Regions from separate parts of the Mesorhizobium australafricanum genome, predicted to be linked through region 2. Evidence: riboswitches for the same ligand, from Rfam matches in the RefSeq annotation. Region 2 holds a riboswitch; each other region holds the start of a gene.
What was found. A riboswitch is a leader RNA that binds a small molecule or an ion and turns the genes downstream of it on or off. The one in region 2 is predicted to bind cobalamin.
Positions count from the first base shown of each region.

Region 1: another riboswitch for cobalamin. It lies ahead of bluB (5,6-dimethylbenzimidazole synthase); the one in region 2 lies ahead of RFM98_RS14765 (DUF1636 family protein).
Region 3: another riboswitch for cobalamin. It lies ahead of RFM98_RS17745 (CbtB domain-containing protein); the one in region 2 lies ahead of RFM98_RS14765 (DUF1636 family protein).

Region 1 covers NZ_JAVIIT010000002.1:249,064-253,250, forward strand. The annotation lists gene RFM98_RS04665 (pirin family protein) at 1-419, opposite strand, end outside; gene RFM98_RS04670 (DUF2277 domain-containing protein) at 430-696, opposite strand; gene RFM98_RS04675 (exodeoxyribonuclease VII small subunit) at 734-985, opposite strand; gene RFM98_RS04680 (histone deacetylase family protein) at 989-1,915, opposite strand; cobalamin riboswitch at 2,032-2,208, shown strand; gene bluB (5,6-dimethylbenzimidazole synthase) at 2,252-2,977, shown strand; gene RFM98_RS04690 (hypothetical protein) at 3,123-4,106, opposite strand.
Region 2 covers NZ_JAVIIT010000006.1:323,828-328,014, forward strand. The annotation lists gene RFM98_RS14755 (cobaltochelatase subunit CobN) at 1-603, opposite strand, end outside; gene cobW (cobalamin biosynthesis protein CobW) at 621-1,658, opposite strand; gene RFM98_RS14765 (DUF1636 family protein) at 1,661-2,089, opposite strand; cobalamin riboswitch at 2,131-2,334, opposite strand; gene RFM98_RS14770 (winged helix-turn-helix domain-containing protein) at 2,364-3,563, opposite strand; gene RFM98_RS14775 (NADH-quinone oxidoreductase subunit A) at 3,896-4,187, shown strand, end outside.
Region 3 covers NZ_JAVIIT010000008.1:200,137-204,323, reverse strand. The annotation lists gene RFM98_RS17765 (DUF6428 family protein) at 1-265, shown strand, start outside; gene RFM98_RS17760 (methyltransferase family protein) at 550-1,023, shown strand; gene RFM98_RS17755 (PilZ domain-containing protein) at 1,027-1,299, opposite strand; gene RFM98_RS17750 (histidine phosphatase family protein) at 1,470-2,042, opposite strand; adenosylcobalamin (AdoCbl) riboswitch at 2,127-2,270, shown strand; gene RFM98_RS17745 (CbtB domain-containing protein) at 2,271-2,480, shown strand; gene RFM98_RS17740 (CbtA family protein) at 2,701-3,441, shown strand; gene RFM98_RS17735 (hypothetical protein) at 3,585-4,166, shown strand.

The DNA of each region.
Region 1 (4,187 bases), on a different contig from region 2:
GCCAGCCAGGTCTGCAAGCCGGAGACCGACATCGGCGCGCCGCGCAATTCCTCCGGCGTGCGCTCGGAATGAACGATGCCGCGCCCCGCGGTCATCAGGTTCACGTCGCCGGGCGCGATCACCATTTCAGTGCCGAGCGAGTCGCGGTGCCTGATCTTGCCGTCGAAGAGATAGGTGACGGTGGACAGCCCGATATGCGGATGCGGACGAACGTCGAGCGCATGGCCGGCGCGCAGGATGGCGGGCCCCATGCGGTCGAAGAAGATGAACGGGCCGACCAGCCGGCGCTTTGCCGTCGGCAAGGCGCGACGTACCTCGAAGCCGCCGATATCCTTGGCGTTGGGAACGACCATCAGCTCGATCTGATCGCAGGCGAAGGCATCGCCAGGTTCAGGATCATTTCCCGGAAAGAAGCTCATGTCGGTTTCCTCAGGCGAAGCGGAGCGCCGACCTGGCCTTCGCCTTGGCGGCTTCTTCCTCGCGGTTGCGCGGTTCCTGCGCGGTCTCGAGCGAATCGATGAGCTCGCGCGCGATCGCGGCGATCGCCTCGACCGCGTGGTGGAAGGCATGCTCGTTGCGCTTGGAAGGCTTGGTCGAGCCGCTCAGCTTGCGCACGAATTGAAGCGCGGCGTCATGTACTTCGTCATTGGTCGCCGGCGGCTCGAAATTGGCCAGGGTCTTGATGTTGCGGCACATGGCTTGAACTCCTTACCTTGCTTGCTCTGCCCACCAGCTAGTCGGCGTCGAGCGGCTCCGTTCCAACCGGCTTGCCGTCGCGCGACAGCCTGATCTTCTCGACCTTGTCCTCGGCCGCCTTCAGCAACCGGTCGCAATGGGCCTTCAGCGCCTCGCCGCGCTCATAGATCTTGATCGACTGGTCGAGCGGGACGTCGCCGCGCTCCAGATCATCGACGATCTTCTCCAGCGCGTCGAGCGCCTGTTCGAAGCTCATCGCCTTGACGTCCTCATTGCCTTCCACTGCCATACCCTATCCCTTCATCAGCCGCCCGACATGGGCGGCGACTGAAAATGCCAGTCCCTGCAGATCGTAGCCGCCTTCAAGCAGGCTGACGAGCTTGTTGCCGCTGTGGCGCCCGGCGCACTCCATCAGCTGGCCGGTCGCCCAGTCGAAATCGTCCTCGGTCAGGTTGATCTCGGCCAGCGGATCGCGGTGATGCGCGTCGAAGCCGGCGGAAATGATGATCAGGTCCGGCGCGAACGCATCGATGGACGGCAGCACGCGCGACAGGAAGGCGTCGCGGAACAGATCTCCGCCGGTCTGCGGCGCGAGCGGCGCGTTGACGATGTTGCCGGCGCCGGTTTCGCTTTTCGCGCCGGTGCCGGGATAAAGCGGCATCTGGTGCGTCGAGCAATAGAGCACCGAGGGATCGTCCCAGAAAATATCCTGCGTGCCGTTGCCGTGATGGACGTCCCAGTCGACGATGGCGACGCGTTCGGCCTGATGCTTCTTTTGCGCGTGGCGGGCGGCGATCGCCGCGGTGTTGAAAAAGCAGAAACCCATTGCCGTGGTCTTTTCGGCATGGTGGCCGGGCGGGCGGGCAGCGACGAAGGCATTTGCGGCACGGCCCTCGAAGACATCATCGACAGCGGCATTGGCCGCGCCGATCGCCCTGACCACGGCCTGCCAGCTTTTCGGGCTGGCGCTGGTATCGGCATCGATCGAGACGATGCCGCTCTGAGGGATAGCCGCGCGGACACGCTCGACGAAATTTCCGGGATGCGCATAAAGGATCGTCGCCTCGTCGCCTTCCGGCGCGATGACGCGATCGAGCGCCGAAAAAGCCTCGTCATCCAGCACGCGCTCGATAGCCCGCAGACGGTCGGGCCGCTCGGGGTGGCCGGGCGGCGTGATGTGTTCCAGGAAGATCGGATGCGTGTAGAGACGGGTGGCCATGGCGCCTAATCTAGGCACCCGCGGCGCGGATGACCATGTTTGAGAAGCCGAATGGCTGGGGAAAATTGCGTCAGCCCGTGTCGCTGGCGCCATTGGCGCGGCCCAAGCTTCGCGGTAAGGTCTCCTCGCTGCCTGGTGCCCGCGACGCGGGAGAATCGGGAACACGGTTGAACTCCGTGGCGTGCCCAACGCTGTGAGGGGGACCGCGCCGGCAAAAGCCACTGTCGATGACGGGAAGGCGCCGGAACGGGTCGATCCCGAGCCAGAAGACCGGCCTGGCAGACATGGTCCTCCGCTTGGTCAGGCGGATGACTGCTTGTCGCAAGGGGAAAAGCGATGACGGCAACAGCAATCGCCGCGAGCGGCGATGACTTCGACCAATTGGCGCGCGATGCGGTCTACCGGGCGATATTCACCAGGCGTGACGTGCGCAGCCATTTCACGGCCGACGACCTCGAGGATGCCGTGCTGGCGCGGCTCATCACCGCCGCCCACCATGCGCCGTCGGTCGGCTACATGCAGCCCTGGAATTTCATCGTCATCCGCGATGGGGAGCGACGGCGACAGGTGCGCGACCTGTTCCTTGCCGCGCGCGAGCAGGAACTGCCGGCGATCGAGGAGGAACGGCAGGCGCTCTACAGGAAGCTGAAGCTCGAAGGCATCTGCGAAAGCGCGCTTAATCTGTGCATCACCTGCGACCGGCATCGCTCAAAGGACTCGCCGCTCGGGCGCTGGCACAACCCGGAGATGGACCTCTACAGCACCGTCTGCGCGGTGCAGAATTTCTGGCTGGCGGCACGGGCCGAAGGTGTCGGCGTCGGCTGGGTCAGCATCATCGAGAAGGAAGCGCTGAAGCAGCTCTTGTCGATCCCGGAGCATGTCACGCCGGTCGCCTATCTCTGCGTTGGACGCGTCTCATCCTTCGCGCCGAAGCCGGACCTCGAGGCGCATGGCTGGGGCAAGCGCCTGCCGCTGCCCGAACTGGTGATGAGCGAGACATTCAACGGCGCCGGCGAAGCGCCGCTCAAATCGGCGATCGCAAGGCTTGGCGGCGGTTCTTAGAGCGTTTCACCGTTTCACGGAAACGGCGAACCGCTCTGTCTCCTTGTTTTGACGCAATTCCGAACGGAAAACCGTTTCACACTTTTCCTGGAATTTGCTCTAGAAGCCGTGATCAGGCGGCTCTTCGCACCGAGGCTGCCGCCGATCAGGCGGCCCGGGGCGTATCCCAGCGCGAGCCGCCGCCAAACGAGCCCAGCGCCTTGTCGCGCAGTTCCCTGAATTTCGAGGACGCCTCGGCCAGCCGGTGGTCCCATTCGGGATTGGGGACCTGGCCCTCGATCGCATCGAAATAGACCTGCATCAACGAAGCGATGGCAAAGGGCTCGATGAAGGCGGCCTTGAAGGCCCAGGCAAAGACGATGGCCAGCACGAATGCCCAGCCGGCAAGCTGGCCCGGCATGACCCAGAGAATGGCGGCCGCCGGGGCGAGCATCAGAAGGAAGATGACGAAGGACACGCCCCACATGATTACCGCCAGCCAGACGGCGTTCTTGACCATGTGCTTGCCGTTCTGGGCGTAAAGCACGACGCCTTGCCGCGCCGTCTCGAAGGGCGAGCTCGAATTAGTGCGGATGTTGTAGCCGAGGATGATCTCGTCGACATAGGTCAGCGACAGGCGGATGACGGTGTTGATGAAGCTGACGATGCCGCTCAGGCCCGGAATAGGCAGGAAGGCGGCGATGCCGCCGATCAGGCCGGTGATGGCGCGGATGGCGCCCTTGACCAGCTGGTCGACGACGAAAAGGATGTTGGCCTCGGCAAAGCGCTGGGTGACCACCTCCTTAGCATAGGCGATCTGGCCCTGGCCGTCGGGCACGTCATGGCCGTCGATCAGATGCACCATGACGGCGATATGGCCGGCCTTGAGCACATAGAGGATGTATTCGCGGATCCAGTAAACGGCGATCGAGACGACACCGAAGCCGACCACGCCGCCCCACAAGGCAAAGGACATCGGCCCGTCAGGATCGGTCGAGATATGGCCGACGCCATAGCCGACGCTGGCGCCGGTGCCGGTCGCCATGATGTAGGCGACCGTGATGCCGAAATAGACGATCATGCGAAAGACGATGAACGGCCATGTCCGCATCATGATTGACACCGACCGGCCGATGCTGAAGTCCCACATAGCCCCGACTCTCCACCCTCGCGCATGACCCCGAAAATCGGAATCGATTTTCGGAAAAGGGTCATGCGCTGAATCATAGTT
Region 2 (4,187 bases):
GGGGTGCGAAGGAACGCCGGCGTTTGAAAGGTCCGGCTTCTCCACAACCCCCAGCCCAGACTGATAATACCCCGCTTTCGGCACGCTGACCGGCTCGGCCACGGCCGCCTCAGCCCCAGCAAGCCGCGCCAGCCTGTGCACCAGCGCCACCATGTTCGCCGGGCCGCCTTCGCGGAAATAGCCGAGCAAGGCGTCCAGCTCCTCGCGCGGCAGGGTCGAGCTTTCGATCAGCCGCTGGTCCTCGTCATGGCTTTCGCCGGGCAGCAGCGCCAGCTTTATGCCACGCTCGCGCGCGACCGCGGCGAGCTGGTCGCAGCCGTAGCGCCACCAGTCATAGCCGCCGAGGATGCGGACAAGGACGACCTTGGCGTGGCGTGCGACGCTGTCAATCCACAGATCGACCGACATCGGGTGGCGAAGGTCGCGAAGGGCGGCAAGCCGCATTGACGGCAACCGCGCGGCGCCCGCCTTCCAGGCGGCGGCGAGGCCGGCGAGATCGCTGTCGGTGAAGGACAGCGCCGCGACATCCGCAGGCGTCTGCCTGAGGTCGATCGGCTCGGCGAGGTCGTCGAGCGAAGCGGATGTGGTGGTGAGGATATGCATCGCTTATCGTGTTGGCCTCAGCCGGCGAGGATACGCTCGATCGCCGGACGGTTCAGCCCCTTGAGGCCGATGACGACGAGCCGCGAGCGGCGGTCGTCCTCGGCCGTCCAGGGGCGGTCGTAGTAGTGGTTGACGCGTGGGCCGACCGCCTGGAGCAGGAGGCGCATCGGCTTGCCGCCGACCTCGACGAAACCTTTGACGCGCAGCACGTTTTCCTGCTCGGCGGCAAGGGCGACGCGTTTTGCCAATTCGTCCGGGTTGGCGATCGAGGGAATGTCGACAATGAAGGTGTCGAAGTCGTCATGCTCGTGGTCGAAGGCGCCGTCATGATGCGACTTGCGGTTCTCGATGTCGTCCTCGACGGCGAGACCGAGGCCGAGCAGCACGGACGGGTCGACCTTGCCGTGCGATGTCGGCACGATTTTCACGGCGCGGGCGGAGTGCTCGTTGATGACGGCGTTGGCGCGGGCAGAGCCGGCGGTGTCCATCAGATCGCTCTTTGACAGGATGATCAGGTCGGCGCAGGCGATCTGGTCCTCGAACACCTCCTCGACCGGATCGTCATGGTCGAGCGTCACGTCCGCCGCGCGCTGCGCCTGCAGGGCGTCCATGTCGGCGGAGACGCGGCCGTCGGCCAGCGCCGGACCATCGACCACGGCGATGACGCCGTCGACCGTCACGCGGCTCTTCACACTTGGCCACTGAAAGGCCTGGACCAGCGGCTTCGGCAAAGCCAGGCCCGAGGTTTCGATCAGGATGTGATCGACCTTCGGCGTGCGCGACAGGATCTGGTCGAGCGCCGGGACGAAATCATCGGCGACGGTGCAGCAGATGCAGCCGTTGGCCAGTTCGACAATGTTTTCCTCAGGACAGGTATCGATGCCGCAGCCCTTCAGGATTTCGCCGTCGATGCCGATGTCGCCGAATTCGTTGACGATGATCGCAATACGCTTGCCGCCAGCGTTTTCCAGAAGATGGCGGACCAGCGTCGTCTTGCCGGCGCCGAGAAAGCCGGTGACGACCGTGCAAGGAACACGGGAAACGGAAGCGTTCATGGTCAGTCCTTCAGCATGTCGAGGGGAGGGATGCGGGCAACGAGGCCGCGCTTGAGGGATTCGGGACGGCCACGCCACGGGATCAGGCCATCGGTCGAGGTGGCGAAGAGCTTTGCGCCGGCGACGAGATCGGCGCCGCTGGTCGTATTCAAGTCGCCGAAGACGTAGCTCCAGCAGCCGTCGCGCAGCAGCGCGGCGCTTAGGCGGCGCTTGCAATTGCCGAGGCATTCGACAGTGCGGATGCGGATTTTCTCGCCCGATGCCGCGCAGCGCGCATCTTCGGCCAGCAGCGCGCCGGCGCGCTGCTGCGCGTCCGAACCGGTTTCGTCGCGGCAGGATGAGCAGACGATGACGGTCACGCCAGCCAACGCGTCGGGATCGCTGGACGCATTGTCCGCTGTGCCAGCCGAAAAACTGCCGTTGTGGTCCAAAAAACCATGCTCCTTGCCCGGAAACCCGCCGGGCGATCGGATTCAAAAAGTCTCAGACGGCAGGTCTCCTGGCTCGCGGGTCGTCACCCTGAATGCCGCCTTCCCGGGAACATCCCAGTGGTTTTCGGCCGGGGCTCGTCGCTTACAGTTGCGGGGACAGCCGCGGATTTGGGTTTTCGGCCCGCACCGCATTCCCTCTTGGCCCTTGCCGTTGCGGGCAAGGGACCGTCTGGGCCGGATTTAGGCTTTTGCAGGCGACAGTGTCAACGCACGGCTACGACACCGCGATGTCGGCCAGCGGCTGCCCCAGATCGCCGGCGGGCGTTACCTCGATGCGTTCCAGGCCGAGCCAGCCTTGCATCTGCTTCAGTTCTTCGAACAACTGGGCGGCCGTGTCGGGCGGAGCGCCGGGCTCGGCATAGGTGGCGTGGACGCGCAGCACGCTGGCCGGGCGGTCGGCCCTCAGATCGACACGGGCGACGATCCGGTCGCCGAGCAGGAAGGGCAGCACGTAATAGCCGTATTGGCGTTTTTCGGCCGGCGTGTAGATCTCGATGCGGTAGCGGAAGTCGAACAGCTTTTCCGTCCGCGTGCGCTCGAAGACGACTGGATCGAAAGGCGCGAGCAGGGCGCGCGCTTCGATTCGGCGCGGAAAGCGTGCGTCCTTGTGAAGATAGGCGGTCTTGTCCCAGCCTTCGACCTTCACCGGCAGCAATTCGCCCGTCTCGACCAGTTCCCCGATGCGGTCTTTCGTGTCGCCCGGCGCCAGGCGAAAATAGTCGCGCAGGTCGCCATAGGTGGCAATGCCATGGGCGCGGGCGGAAATGCGCAGCAATTCGCGATGCGCGTCCTCGACCGAGGGGACGGGCAGGTCGAGCACGGCCTGCGGCAAAACGCGCTCGGGCAGGTCGTAATAGCGTTCGAAGCCGCGCCGGTAGGCGGTGGTGATACGGCCGGCCCAGAACAGCCACTCAAAAGCGTGCTTGGCCTCGCTCCAGCCCCACCAGCCGCCATTACCCTTGTGGCCCTCGATGTCGGATGCGGCGATCGGCCCGCGTTCGGCGACTTGCGCGTAGATCTCGTCGATCGTCGTTTTGCGTTCACGGCCCCATTTCGCCAGGCCGAGATACATCTCGTCGCCCTGCTCGGCGCGCTGCATGCGCCAGCGCATCAAAGGATAGGTCTCGACGGGCAGAAACGACGCCTCATGCGCCCAATATTCAAAGACCGCGCGCTTGCGGGTGACCGCGGCGTTGTCGAGCAGCGCAAGCGGGTAGGGACCGAGACGCGAATAGAGCGGCATATAATGAGCGCGCACCACGGCGCTTACGGAATCGATCTGCAACAGGCCGGTTCGCGAAAGCACACGCGCAAGGTGCCGGCGATCCGGAACGCCACCGGGCCGAGGGTCGTTGAACCCTTGCGCACCCAGCGCGATGCGCCTGGCCATGGCGAGCGAGATTTTCTCCTTCATCAAGGTACCCTTGCCGCGATCGTCCGTCGGATTTTTAGCCGGTGATTCCGGCCATGCTAGCAGGCAAATGGCGGGAGATATGTCAGGAGAGAAAAGTGGAGTAAAAAGTGAAGGAAATCAAACAGGAGCGGATCGGACCAGTTTCTTCCGATATGGCGTCCAGGGCCGCGAATTGAACAAGGTTTGACTTGCGTCACCGAAACCGCTGCGCTAACCCTCGCCGCGTTGCAGCATGGGCCCCTTAAAACGGTTCAGCGGTTAAACTGTCACGCTTCCGCATTAGAGTTCGTTGCTGTAATCAAAGTGAACTGCCCCCGAAGGAAAGCCGCCGCATGAGCGCACTCCTGAGTTCGTATCTGCCCATCGTCCTGTTCATCGCCGTGGCGACGGTCGTCGGTCTGGCGCTTCTCGTCGCCCCCTTCCTGGTGGCCTACCGCAGTCCCGATCCGGAAAAGCTTTCCGCCTATGAATGCGGATTCAACTCGTTCGACGACGCCCGCATGAAATTCGACATTCGCTTCTACCTGGTGTCGATCCTGTTCATCATCTTCGACCTCGAGGTCGCCTTCCTGTTTCCGTGGGCGGTGTCCTTCTCCAAGCTCGGCATGCTCGGCTTCTGGTCGA
Region 3 (4,187 bases), on a different contig from region 2:
CCATATGCCGGCCGGCAAGTTCGCCGCGATCATCCGCAAGGTCTCGGATCACGTCGCTCTCGATCAGGCGGCGAAGCTGACCTTCGAGGTCAGCGACGGCGTCCGCCCGATGGAACTGCACCGGGCAGCGCAGCCAAGCCTGGTTGGCGAGGCCGTGGAGGTTGAGCTGTCGCCGCGGCCGGCAAGCTGCAAGCCGCGTGACCGCTGGCTGAAGGAACAGAAGGCTGCAAGCGAGTCCTGCTGCGGCACGAGCCGCTGCTGTTAACTCCGCGACGGTCGCGCGGCGCCGCTAGAATCTGATCATGCCATTGGCCTGCAACAGGTAAAGAGCCACGAGAACGATGGCGATCAGCGCCACCCAAACGGCTGTCCTGCTCATGCGCGAAATTCCCTGTTGATCGGCAGCAATGAACGCGCGCGCCGCGGTTGCGTTCCAATGGGCAGGCGCTTGCATAGCGCCGCGGCCTTAACAGTCGGTGATTGCGGCGATTGCCGCACGGCCGGCGCGGATGCATAGTAATTCGCATGGTTTTCTCAGGACCGGCGAAGATGGCCACGGACGACAAGGCGGACAATCCCGGCGTTGCGGTGTTCCCGCCGCTGCTCTTTCTCGTCGCGCTGATCGTGATGCTGGCGCTGCGCTATGTCTGGCCGCTGGCCATCGGCGGCAGGCCGCTCACCATCGTGCTCGGCATCGTGCTGGCAGCACTCGCGATCGCGATCATCGCCTGGGGACGCTCCACCATGTTGCGCGGCGGCACCAATGTGAACCCGACGTTGCCGACCACCGCGATCATCACCAGCGGTCCGTTCGGCTTCACCCGCAACCCGCTCTATATTGGCCTGATGGGGCTGCTTCTCGGAATCGGGCTTCTCTTCGACAGTTGGTGGGCCGTCGTCGCCCTCGTCGCGAGCTTCCCGATCCTGCATTACGGCGTGGTGCTGCGCGAGGAAGCCTATCTGGAACGCAAGTTCGGCGAACCCTACCGCGCCTACCAGGCGAGCGTGCGCCGCTATGTTTGAGCGTCAGTCCTTCAGCGCATTGCTGTAGAGCGCCACGCCGATCCGGTCGTTGCGCCGCCAGCGCACCAAAGCGCGATAGACTGTATCGTCGGCCGGAACCTCGAGCAGGAAGCGTTCCGGGATGTCGACATCCACGCTCACGCGCAATTCCGCGCCATGATGGTGCTGGTTCCTGACCGAGCAGCCGATCCTGACGCCGCCGGCAATGATCGTGGCTTCCTTGAGCACGAATTCGCGCACATGAAGACGGCGCTCGGTCTCGGGAAATTTGGCCATATCCGGCGGGCTCCTCGGGCGCGGTCCTCCTCGCCACGGGGCGGCACCATAGCAGCGAGGCGTTTCCGTTCCGTTAGCGATCGCTGAAAAGGGTAAGGCAGCTTGATATCGCGCCGAACGGCTATCCAAGCGTGAGAGGATCCGCCGGCGGACCGTTCACGCCCGACTGCTCAGCCGGCGACGACGACGCCGCTTGAGTGCAGCACCCAGCGGCGGCCGTCGCTTCGGAACTCGGTGAGCGACAGCGGCTCGATGTCGATCTTCCACACCGAGGAAAGCGGCGCGCCCAGCACATGCACCATGGCGGCGCGGATCGGCGCGGCATGGGTGAGCGCGATGGTGTGGCCGCTCTCGCCGGCAAGGCGCTCCATCAGCGCGGCACCGCGCCGGGCGACGGCGGCAAGCGATTCGCCGCCATGGGGCGCTGCGTCCGCGTCGGCGAGCCAGGCCGCCATGCCTTCCGGGTCCTGGGCCTGCACCTCCTCGAAGCCTTTGCCGGCCCAGCGCGCGAAATCCTGCTCGGCAAGCAACTGCTCGACCGTGGCGTCAAGGCCAAGCGCCTCGGCCGTCCGCCGCGCGGCAAGTGCTGGACTTGTCCAGACGCGATCGGCGCGGCGCAGCGAAGCGGCCAGCGCGCCCGCACGCTCAAGGGCCCGCGCCTCCGGCGCCTCCTCCTTCGGAAAGCGGCCCTTGCGCATGCCGGGCGTCGCAGCGCTTGCGATCATCGTCAGGCGGGCGAGCATGAAAAACTCCGTGGCCCAGTCAAAAAATAGGCCTCACGAAGCCGTGCCGCCATTACATGTCGTTGACAGGCGAACGAAGTGCTGACAAGTGTTTTAGCGCTATACGGGATTGGAAGCCGGTGCGAGTCCGGCACGGTCGCGCCACTGTAATCGGCACCAGCCGAAAGTCAGGCCTTATTCCGCAGCATTGTTCGATCAACGGGACGCAGTATCCCACGGGAGGTCAATATGTCCGACACCACCTTCGCCCCCAGCTACGGTCCGGTTGCGATTCCGGTTCGCGAGCTTCTGCCCTGGGCCATCTTCGCCGGCCTGATGCTGATGCTGATGATCTATTTCGTCGGCGCGGAAGAAGGCGCGACGTCGCTGATCCGCGGCACGGCGGTGCACGAATTCGTGCATGACGGCCGCCACCTGCTCGGCTTCCCCTGCCACTAAAGCGGTTCGGCATCGCTGAACTCGCTTTCGATTCTGGCTCAACGCAATTCCGGACGGAAAACCGCTACGCACTTTTCCTGGAATTGCTTGATTGGTTGAACGCAATTCCGGACGGAAAACCGCTACGCACTTTTCCTGGAATTGCTTGATTGGTTGAACGCAATTCCGGACGGAAAACCGCTACGCACTTTTCCTGGAATTGCTCAGAGGGATTAGTGACATGGTCGGAAAACTTTTGCTGCGCGGCATGCTTGTCGGGCTGGTCGCGGGGATTCTGGCGTTCGCCTTCGCCCGCGTCTATGGCGAGCCGCAGGTCGACAAGGCGATCGCCTACGAGGAACAGCAGGCGCAGGCGGCCGGCGAGGCGCCAGAGCCCGAGATGGTCAGCCGCGCCACACAGGCCGGCATTGGTCTCGCAACCGGCGTGCTGGTCTATGGCGCCGCTCTTGGCGGGCTGTTCTCGCTGGTCTTCGCCTATGCCTATGGCCGTCTGGGCTCGCTCGGGCCTCGCGGCACCTCGGCGCTGCTGGCGCTGCTCGGCTTCCTCGCCGTGATCGTCGTGCCCAGCCTCAAATACCCGGCGAACCCACCCGCGGTCGGCAATCCCGAAACCATCGCCTATCGCACCGAGCTATTCTTCATCATGATCGTGATCTCGATCGCGGCGATGGTGGCGGCGGTTGGGCTGGCACAGCGGCTGTGGAACCAGCTCGGCGCCTGGAACGCCTCGATCGTGGCCGGGCTCGCCTTCCTTGTGGTCTTCGCGCTGGTGAAGGCGGCGTTGCCCGACATCAACGAAGTGCCGGAGAACTTCTCGGCGATCGTGCTGTGGCAGTTCCGCGTTGCCTCGCTCGGCATCCAGCTCGTGCTGTGGACCGTCGTCGGGCTCGGCTTCGGCGCGGTTGCCGCGCGCGTGGTCGCGGCGCGCGACCAGCGCGGCCCGGCACGCCGCTACGCCTGAAATCCATGCGTTGGCCGCCACGGTTCTGCGCCCTGGCGGCCAAATTGGCTCAACGGTCGATACGACCGCTGAACCACTTTGGTCTTTTGTTTTCTCGCAATTCCGGACGGAAAACCGCATTACACTTTTCCTGGAATTGCTCGATGGCGGCGTTGCTCGCGCTTCTGACCGCGGCATCGGCGCAAGCGCATAGCGGGTCCTCCACGCCCCCTCCCCCCGGCATCCAGATCCCCAGCCTGACCCATGGCCAGATGGCGGTGATCGCGCGCTATCGCGGCGACATCCTCGACCTCGCCCGGCGCCAGACCGTGACCGATCCGACCTTCCGGCGGCTCTATAATCACGGCAATCTGCAATACACCTACTGCCTCTGGGGCCTGATGCCGGGAAGCCTCGGTGATGAGGAAAGCCCGTTCAACGAATGCAGCCATGGCTATCTCGCCACCGCCAAGGCGCTGCTCACCTATATGGCGACGATGCCCTCTGCCGAACGCGACGCGAGGGCGCTGATCTCCGACATCGATGCCGATATGGTGCGCAGCGGCGCCTCCTGGATTCTTTGCCAGTTCAGCGGCGAGAGTTTCAGCACCGGCGCGGTCGTCGAGCCCAGGTGGCGGGACATGTTCTTCCACCTGCCGAGCCTGGCGGCGCTGCTTGCCGTGACAGCGGTGCTCATCGCCGGCGGCTGGTCGATCTTCGGCGCGCCGCGTAGCCGAGCGGCCTAGAGCTACTCCCGGTGCTGAAAG